3 regions of the Pseudomonas coleopterorum genome follow, and region 2 is predicted to be linked to each of the others. Evidence: predicted binding sites of a transcription regulator. Region 2 holds the regulator's gene; each other region holds the start of a gene.
What was found. The regulator LexA, encoded in region 2, represses DNA repair genes until DNA is damaged. The targets are predictions, from matches to a motif close to CTGTNTNNNNANACAG.

Region 1 (3,275 bases), 770 kb from region 2:
ATGGACACCGCCTGGGCCCACGACATGACCCTGGCCTTGGGTATGGTCCCGTTCGAGAACCTGCTGTGCTGCATTGCACGCCGTCTGGTGCGTCTGCGGGCAGGCCAGGGGAGGGTGTATCACATCGGCCGCAAGCGCTTTGCCTTTGTACTGGACGCGCAGCAAAGTGACGTCAGTGGCTACCTCGACATTCTCGTACACGCCTTGCGCTGCACCACCCAGATCGACGGCATGCCGGTTCGCCCCAGCGTACGCGCGGGCGTCGCGCCTTTCGTGATCAACTTCGAAGCAGTCCGCGATGCCCTGCGCAAGGCCATGTACGCCGCTGAACTGGCCCTGCTCGCAGGCCAGCCGTGGGCGTGGTACGACCCGGTGCGGGACAACGCTTACCGCCGGTCTTTCAAATTGGCTTCCGACGTTACCCAGGCGATGCGTGAAGGTCAGTTGCGCCTGGTGTTCCAGCCACGCTTCGCGCTGCACGAGGGTGAGCAGGTCAGCGCTGAAGCCCTGTTGCGGTGGGAGCATCCACGGCTGGGCCTGGTCTTGCCCGACGAATTCATTCCCGTGCTGGAAAGGAACGCGTTGATCCACAGCGTGACGCGCTGGGTGATCGACGCGGCATTGGCCAAGCTCGCCCAATGGCCGGCCACGCTCCTGACTCGGCTTTCGGTGAACCTGTCGGCGCTGGATTTCGACGGCCACGACATCACCCAGGTCATCAGCAATGCCTGTCGTACCCATGGCATCGACCCGGAACGTCTGGAGGTCGAGATCACTGAAGGTGAGTGGTTGCGCTCCAATCCGCAGGTGCTCAGCCAGCTGGCGGCCATCCGTGACCTGGGGGTGGATGTGGCGATCGATGATTTCGGTACCGGCTACAGCAATTTTTCCTACCTGCACGAGATCCCGGCCAACGTGGTGAAGCTGGACAAGTCGATGATCACTGGCCTGGAATACAGTCCGCGGCATCAGTTGATCGTCCAGGCGGTGCTGGAACTGGCCCGCAAACTGGGCTACCGAACGGTTGCCGAAGGCGTCGAAACCTTCAAGTGCATGCAGGTGATTCGTGCCTTGGGCTGCGATGAGGCCCAGGGCTTCTATTTCGCACGGCCCATGGTCGAACAGGAGTTCCTGGGCTGGAGCGGCGCTTCGCGCTTTCCATTGCGCAAATTGCTGGTGCCCACGCCGGAGTGATCGGGACCGTTCGCCCCCCCCGATGGCATGAAATGAAAATAGACGCTTTACTGTTCATGCATACAGTAGTAAAAATGCACCCATGAACAGATCACTCCCACTCACCGAAGTTTTTTCCCCACGCTGCCTGACCATGAGGGCAGGGCAGTGATGGGCGCCGTGGTCAGCCTGGAAGGGCTGATCGACCAACGTCGCGTCTGGCGCGGTCGCCAGGAGTCCAGCCCCAGCGGCGCGCAGCCGACCGGGCATGCCGCCCTCGACGCCGTGCTACCCAGCGGGGGTTGGCCACCGGCCGCACTCAGTGAAATCCTGCTGGCCGCCAATGGCTGTGGCGAATTGCAGTTGCTTTGGCCGACCTTGGCGCGTTTGAGCCAGGCCGGTGAACGAATCGTGTTGATAGCACCCCCGTTCATTCCCTACCCCCATGCCTGGATGGCGGCCGGTGTGCGCCTGCAACACCTGAGCGTGCTGCAAGCACAAGGCCGAGATGCCTTGTGGGCTGCCGAGCAGTGTTTGCGTTCCGGCAGTTGCGCAGCCGTGCTCTGCTGGCCGCAGAACCCCGACGACAAGGCATTGCGACGCCTGCAGGTAGCCGCCGAAACCGGCGAAACTCTGGCCTTTGCCTTGCGCGGGCAGCAGGCGGCGCACAACCCGTCGCCTGCTGCCCTGCGGCTGTCGCTGCAAGGGCCTGCCGGGCAAGTGCAGATTCTCAAATGTCGCGGCGGGATACCCCCTGCGATGCCCGTCACCTTCGTCAGTTACGCTTGAGATTGCCATGCTGTGGGCCTGCATTCTGCTGCCGCAACTGGCCCTCGATGCCGTGCTGCGCCAGCGCGACGATCCTCAGCAGCCGCTAGTCCTGGTCACCGGCCCGGTGCAGCGGCGAGTGCTGCAGGCGGTGAACCCAGCCGCCCGGGCCCTGGGTCTCAAACCGGGGCAGTCGCTCACCGCCGCCTACATGCTCAGCCGCGATTTTGCCACCGCGCCCTACGATCCGGCGCAGATCGAGCACTGGCAAGGCTTTCTGGCGGTGTGGGCCTATCGGTTCAGCTCCCAAGTCAGCGTGCACTATCCACGTGTGTTGCTACTGGAAGTGCAATCGACCATGGGCCTGTTCGGGCCATGGCCGCAATTCGAAGCGCGCTTGCGCGATGAACTGAACGCCCTGGGTTTCCGCCATCGCATCACCCTGGCGCCCAATCCGGCCGCGGCGCGGATGCTGGCCAATGCTTATGACGGTTTCGGCGTCGAAGATCCGGCTGCCCTGGTCGATGCCCTCCAGCGCCTGCCGGTGGAACGGGTGGGGTTGGCTGCCGATGACGCCACGGCGCTCAAGCGCATGGGCATGCGTCACCTGGGTGAGGTCTTGTCGTTGCCCAGGGCACAACTGGCCAGGCGATTCCCAGCCCAGGTGCTCAGCCATCTCGATACACTTCTGGGGCATCGCCCCCTGGCGCTGGAATTCTTCATTCCTGCGGACGTATTCGACCAACGCATCGAGCTCAATTTCGATGTGGAGTCGAACCAGGCTCTGCTGTTTCCCCTGCGACGCCTGATCAACGACCTGGCGGCTTACCTGGCGGGGCGGGATGTGGGGGTGCAGCGTTTTACCCTGCACCTCAAGCATGCGGACGGCGAAGACACGCGGGTCGAGGTGGGCCTGCTCGCGGCCGAGCGGGACGCGGCCCTGCTGTTCGAGTTGGCCCGCGGTCGCTTCGAGCATCTGCAGGTGCCACGGCCCGTGCAGGTCGTACGTTTGAGCGCGCTCGACCTGCCGCGCTTCGTGCCCGCCTGCAAGGAGCTGTTCGATCAGCGGCCGCAACAGACGCAGCCCTGGGAGCAGTTGCGCGAACGCTTGCGCGCACGCCTGGGCGACGATGCCATGCAGGATCTGCGCGCCCATGCCGACCATCGTCCGGAGCGGGCCTGGCGCAACGACGGTCCTTGGATGCCGGCCTCTTTGGACCTCAGTGCACAGCGACCCGGATGGTTGCTGGAGCAGGCCGAACCCTTGCCCGCCCATGACTTGCGCGTGCTGGCCGGGCCTGAGCGCATCGAATCGGGTTGGTGGGACGGTGGCG
Region 2 (3,275 bases):
CTGCTGACGCCGCAAGCGTTGGATGGCACGTCGATTCCCGAACTTGGTGAACTGGTGGAGCTGGCCCAGCATCCGCATACCTGGCTGGCGCAGTTGCTTGCCGCCCATGGCGCGCTGTTCGTACCGCCAAGGGCGCCCAAGAAGCCCAAGGGAGATGTGACCCAGCCGTTGATACAGGCGGTCAATCTGGACGAGGTGGAAGAGCCGGAGCTGAGTCGCGAGGTGCTTGAAAGCTGGCGTCAGCAGCTCAGGGGCTTGACCGTTCGCTTCAGGGAAGGGTTGAGTGAGTGCTGATTCAGCGTGGCGCTGCTACAATGCTCGCCTTTCGTGGAGAACATGTCCTTATGCCTACGTCCTTTCTTGAGATTGTCGAGCTGCCTGACGGCCGCATCGAGTTGCGTCGTGCCGAGGACGAAGGTTCGCTGGTGACGCTGAATTTTTCCGAAGATGCCAAGGCATTTCTGCAGGGCCAGCACGTGGAAGTGGCCAAGGCCATGCTCAGTGTCGGCGTACAGATGGCCGGCAAACTGGTGGAAGGTGAAATCGACAAGGACGACGGGCCGCGCGTCCTGCACTGATGCTGCCGCTCAGCGAGCGCCTCGCGCTTGCCTGGGCGGACAGTACCCAGTGTGTTTCTTGGCTATCCCAATCGAATGTTCAAGCTCTGCGCGCCGCCTTGGCGTGCGGCCGTGATCAATTGTTGCCTGGCCACGGCCGGCAACGGATTGAGCCAGCTCACCACAGTATGACTACGACCCAGACGCAGCGCTTCGCACGCCAGTTGCTGTGCGCTCTGCGTGCCCCGCGGCTGCAATAGCAGTATCCGTTCGCGATTGAGCCCGGCATCGCGCAGCCAGGCCTGGGTCAGGCTCGCCGGTGGCGCGATCAAGGTCATCCAGCGCGCGTCCTGCTCCTCGCTCAGTTCGCGCAGCATGGGGGCCAGCAGGTTCAGGCAGTTCCCCGCAGCACCGCGCAGCGACATCTCGCTGAATACATCCGGGTCGGCAACGGTCCAGGGCGACTCGACGGCCTCCTTGAATCGCGGCGCCACCGGTGCAGACATGAAAGCTTCGAACAGCGACATCTGTGCTTGTTGGGATGAAAGGGGAAACTGCATGACGCCTCCTTATCGACGAATGACGCCGACGCTCAGACCTTCAATGACCAGATCCTGATCCTTGAGGTTGACTTCAATGGGTGCGAAGTCGGGGTTTTCCGCAACCAAGAAAACCTTGTTGCCCTCGCGCTGGAACCGCTTGACCGTCACTTCATCGCCGATACGGGCCACGACGATCTGGCCATTGCGCACTTCACGGCAGGTGTGCACGGCGAGCAGGTCGCCGTCGAGGATGCCGACATCGCGCATGCTCATGCCCTGTACCCGCAACAGATAATCGGCGCGTGGATGAAAGAAGCCCGGGTTGATCTTGCAGGACTCCTCGATGTGTTCCTGCGCCAGAATGGGCGCGCCCGCTGCAACGCGGCCGACCACTGGAAGACTGGAATCGTCGTTGCGTGCCTCGGAGCCGGGAATACGAATGCCGCGTGAGGCGCCCGGGGTCATTTCGATCGCGCCTTTGCGCGCCAGGGCCTTGAGGTGTTCCTCAGCGGCGTTGGGGGATTTGAAACCCAGTTCCTGGGCGATTTCTGCACGGGTAGGTGGGAAGCCATTGTCGTCAAGGCAGCGCTTGATGAAGGCGAGAATTTCAGCTTGGCGTGGCGTCAATTTCAACATTGGGATGGCTCTGTCTTTTTGTACAGTGACTGGGATTATATACAGTGCATTGCCCTTGGCAACACCGTTTTCTTGGGGTTCGAAAGGTAGATGATCGCATGCTGCGCTAAGGCGATGAATTTGTGTGCTTTAATACGTGGCTGCATGGCTACAAACCGCCCGCACAGGCTTGACAATCAGCCCGTTTGAAACGTATGTTTCAAACAAGTGTTTGTCAGGCGGAGTTGCCATGGCCCAGTCGGAAACCGTTGAACGCATTCTCGATGCCGCGGAACAGCTTTTTGCGGAAAAAGGCTTCGCGGAAACCTCGCTGCGCCTGATCACCAGCAAGGCCGGGGTCAATCTGGCGGCGGTGAACTACCATTTCGGCTCTAAGAAGGCGCTTATCCAGGCGGTGTTCTCGCGATTCCTCGGGCCTTTCTGTGCCAGCCTCGACCGCGAGCTGGAGCGGCGTCAGGCCAGTGCCACGCCCAAGGCCAGCCTCGAGGAGCTCCTCGAGATTCTCGTCGAGCAGGCCTTGGTGGTGCAACCGCGCAGTGGCAACGACCTTTCCATCTTCATGCGCCTGCTGGGCCTGGCCTTCAGCCAGAGTCAGGGTCACTTGCGTCGTTACCTGGAAGACATGTACGGCAAGGTGTTCCGCCGCTACATGCTCCTGGTCAACGAAGCGGCGCCGCGCATTCCGCCCATCGAGCTGTTCTGGCGCGTGCATTTCATGCTCGGCGCCGCCGCGTTCAGCATGTCCGGGATCAAGGCGCTGCGTGCCATCGCCGAAACCGACTTTGGCGTGGACACCTCGATCGAGCAGGTCATGCGTCTGATGGTGCCATTCCTCGCGGCGGGCATGCGCGCGCAGAGTGCGGTGACCGACCCGACCATGGCTGCGGCTCAGTTGCGCCCGCGCAGCAAGAGCACTCCGGCCGCCGTGAAGGCCTGAGGCCTGCACGGCCAACCTCCCGATCCCCCTCTACAAGGAAACCTCATGAGCGCTCGTCTGCAAGGCTCCCTGATGGTCGACGTCGCCGGCACCTGGCTTACCGCCGAGGACCGGCAGTTGTTGCGCCAACCCGAAGTCGCCGGACTGATCATCTTCGCGCGCAACATCGAGCATCCACGCCAGGTGCGCGAGCTGACCGCGGCCATCCGCGCCGTACGGCCGGAGCTGATCCTGGCCGTGGATCAGGAGGGTGGGCGTGTGCAACGTTTGCGTCAGGGCTTCGTGCGGCTACCGGCCATGCGCGAGCTGGCGCGTCATGCCGATGCGATCGGTCTGGCCGAGCATTGTGGTTGGTTGATGGCCGCCGAAGTGTTGGCTGTGGGCCTGGACTTGAGCTTCGCGCCGGTATTGGACCTCGATCATGGCCACAGCGCCGTGGTCGGTACCCGTGCCTTCGAGGGTGATCCCGAGCGCGCGACGGCGCTCGCCGGGGCGTTCATCCGAGGCATGAATGCCGCGGGCATGGCAGCGTGCGGCAAGCATTTTCCCGGCCATGGCTGGGCCGAAGCCGACTCCCACGTGGCGATTCCCACCGACGAGCGT
Region 3 (3,275 bases), 1.0 Mb from region 2:
TGACGTCCTTGCGAGCTTCCTTACCGAAGAAATCGGTCACCAGCTTCTGTACCAGTGGCATACGGGTCTGACCACCGACCAGGATCACGTCGTTGATCGCGCCAACGTCGATACCGGCGTCTTTCATGGCGGTGCGGCAAGGCTCGATGGTGCGTTGAACCAGGTCTTCAACAAGCGATTCCAGCTTGGCGCGGGAGATCTTCACGTTCAAGTGCTTAGGACCGGTCGCGTCTGCAGTGATGTACGGCAGGTTAACGTCGGTCGACTGGCTCGAGGACAGTTCGATCTTGGCTTTTTCCGCAGCTTCCTTCAGGCGCTGCATGGCCAGCGGGTCACCCTTGAGGTTCATGCCGCTTTCTTTCTTGAACTCGTCGACGAGGTAGTCGATCAAGCGGATGTCGAAGTCTTCACCACCCAGGAAAGTGTCGCCGTTGGTGGCCAACACTTCGAACTGGTGCTCGCCATCGACTTCAGCGATTTCGATCACGGACACGTCGAAGGTACCGCCACCCAGGTCATAAACGATGACAGTGTGGTCGCCCTTGGCCTTGTCCATGCCGTATGCCAGTGCCGCGGCAGTCGGCTCGTTGATGATGCGCTTGACGTCCAGACCCGCGATACGACCGGCGTCTTTGGTGGCCTGACGCTGGCTGTCGTTGAAGTAGGCCGGTACGGTGATGACCGCTTCGGTAACGGCTTCACCCAGGTAGTCTTCGGCAGTCTTCTTCATCTTTTTCAAGATTTCAGCCGAGATCTGTGGCGGAGCCATTTTGTTGCCGTTGACTTCAACCCAGGCGTCCTTGTTGTCGGCTTCGACAATCTTGTAAGGCACCATCTGAATGTCTTTCTGTACGACGTCTTCGGAGAAACGACGACCGATCAGACGCTTAACCGCGTACAGGGTGTTATGCGGGTTGGTGACCGCCTGACGCTTGGCCGACTGACCGACGAGAATTTCGCCGTCGTTGGCATACGCGATGATCGAAGGTGTGGTGCGAGCGCCTTCGGCGTTCTCGATGACCTTGGCCTTGCCGTTTTCCAGAATGGAGACGCAGGAGTTGGTGGTCCCCAGGTCGATACCGATAATCTTGCCCATGTTTCTTCTCCTGGCACTAAGGCCCGAAAATTTTGGATTTGGTTGCCGCGACAGTGGTGGCTGTCTGCGGTAGCACTTAAACGCTTGACACTAAGATGGGGGCCACTTGGCCGATTTCAAGCCTGCTCGTCGATCGAAGGCGAAACCGGTACGGCGGCCTTGCTGACCACGACCATGGCCGGGCGCAGCAGGCGTCCATTGAGCTGATAGCCCTTCTGGAAAACTTTCAAGACACTGTTGGGCTCGACGTCCGCGCTTTCCTGCATGGCCATGGCCTGATGATGCTCGGCGTTGAACGGCTGACCGTGCGGATCGATGGCCTCGAGGTTGTAGCGCTTGAGCGTGTCCTGGAACATTTTCAGGGTCAGCTCCATGCCTTCGCGCATCGGACGGATGCTTTCGTCATCGGGGCTGGACAGTTCGATGCCGCGCTCCAGACTGTCGAGCACAGGCAGCAGGTCGCCGGCGAACTTCTCGAGGGCAAACTTGTGCGCCTTTTCCACGTCCTGGTCGGCACGGCGGCGAACGTTCTGCAGGTCGGCGGCTACGCGCAGGGACTGGTCCTGGGCGGCGGCGAGCTGCTCTTCGAGCAATTGCACGCGCGCGGTGAGGTCTTCGGCACCGGCGTCGGCAGCCTGATTAGCGTCTAGATTCTGATCGTCCAGGTTCTGTTCGTCAGCCATTGGTTCTCTCCTCTCGATTACGTCCGCGAGGTCGACTCGCGCTTCTGACCGGTATATGGGGTCACAAATCCGCGCTTCAAGGGCTGACGACAAGCGGCGACACGCGAGCTTTGCAAGTCAGCAATAAAAAATCCCGAGATCAGGCGAAAACGAGCTAAGGACGAATATTGTCAGCCCTGCATGAAACACTGTATAAATAACCAGACATTCATGCCTGGGGGCGGTCTTATGCTGGTGCACCTGTCCGTACACAACTATGCCATCGTCGAACATCTCGACCTCGAACTCGAGCGCGGGATGAGCGTGATCACGGGCGAGACCGGCGCCGGCAAATCGATCATGCTCGATGCGCTGGGCCTGGCCCTGGGCGATCGTGCCGACTGCGGCGTGGTTCGTCCGGGCGCCGACAAGGCCGACATCCTGGCCACGTTCGACCTGGTCGACATCCCCGAGGCCAGCGCCTGGCTGGCCGAGCGCGACCTGGAAACCGACGGCCCCTGCATTCTGCGCCGGGTGATCACCGCCAAGGGCGGTTCGCGCGGCTACATCAACGGCACACCCTGCCCGCTGGGCGACCTCAAGTCTCTGGGCGAGCTGCTGATCGACATCCACAGCCAGCACGAGCACCAGTCGCTGCTCAAGACCGACACCCATCGCCGCCTGCTCGACGAATACGCCGGCGCCAGCGACCTGGCTCGGCAAGTGCAACTGGCCGCGCAGAAGTGGCGGCAGACCCGCCAGGAACTCGAACGCCTGTCGGATTCCGGCGACGAGCAGCGCGCACGCCACCAACTGCTCAGCTATCAGCTGGAAGAGCTGGAGAATCTCGGCCTGGGTGAAAACGAGCTGGAGCAGTTGGAGCAGGAACACAAGAACCTGACCAACGCCGAAGCGCTGTTCGGCATCTGCCGCCAGGTGATCGACCACTGCAGTGAAAATGATTCGGGCAACGTGCTCAGCGCGCTGACCGCCAGCCTGAATCGCTTGGGCGGCGTCAGCAATGCACCGAACGCGCTGGGCGAAGCCGCCTCGATGCTGGCCACGGCGCAGATTCAGGTGGAAGAAGCGGTCGGCGAACTCAATCGCTTCCTTGATCACTTCGAGGCAGACCCGGCGCGTTTACAGCACATCGAGGAACGCCTCGACACCATCTATACCCTGGCGCGCAAACACCGCGTGCACCCGACCGAAGTGGTGGCGCTGCAACACCGCTTGCTCGAAGAGCTGGAAGGCTTGAATGCCAGCGACGAGTCGATCGAGCAACTGGGTGAAGAACTGGCGGCCTATGCCCGTCACTACCAGGAAAAAGCGCGCGAGCTGACCGGCCTGCGCACCCATGCGGCAGCGCAACTGGCCTCGGCGGTGGAAGTGGAAATTCAGCGCCTGGGCATGCCCGGCGGGCGCTTTACTATCGAGTTGCGCGCCAACGCCCATGAGGACTTGCATCCCAATGGCCTAGAGCAGGTCGAGCTACTGGTCAGCGCCAACCCGGGCCA

Region 1: a site for LexA is predicted at 1,245-1,260, ahead of imuA (translesion DNA synthesis-associated protein ImuA). Genes of this name have one in related genera too.
Region 3: a site for LexA is predicted at 1,968-1,983, ahead of recN (DNA repair protein RecN). Genes of this name have one in related genera too.

The regions. Positions count from the first base shown of each region.
Region 1 covers NZ_FNTZ01000001.1:2,408,479-2,411,753, reverse strand. The annotation lists gene BLV18_RS10810 (putative bifunctional diguanylate cyclase/phosphodiesterase) at 1-1,194, shown strand, start outside; gene imuA (translesion DNA synthesis-associated protein ImuA) at 1,345-1,962, shown strand; gene BLV18_RS10800 (Y-family DNA polymerase) at 1,970-3,275, shown strand, end outside.
Region 2 covers NZ_FNTZ01000001.1:1,641,470-1,644,744, forward strand. The annotation lists gene BLV18_RS07310 (DUF6586 family protein) at 1-294, shown strand, start outside; gene BLV18_RS07315 (hypothetical protein) at 345-578, shown strand; gene sulA (SOS-induced cell division inhibitor SulA) at 641-1,117, opposite strand; gene lexA (transcriptional repressor LexA) at 1,127-1,735, opposite strand; gene BLV18_RS07330 (TetR/AcrR family transcriptional regulator) at 1,965-2,672, shown strand; gene nagZ (beta-N-acetylhexosaminidase) at 2,718-3,275, shown strand, end outside.
Region 3 covers NZ_FNTZ01000001.1:643,500-646,774, reverse strand. The annotation lists gene dnaK (molecular chaperone DnaK) at 1-1,150, opposite strand, end outside; gene grpE (nucleotide exchange factor GrpE) at 1,213-1,779, opposite strand; gene recN (DNA repair protein RecN) at 2,008-3,275, shown strand, end outside.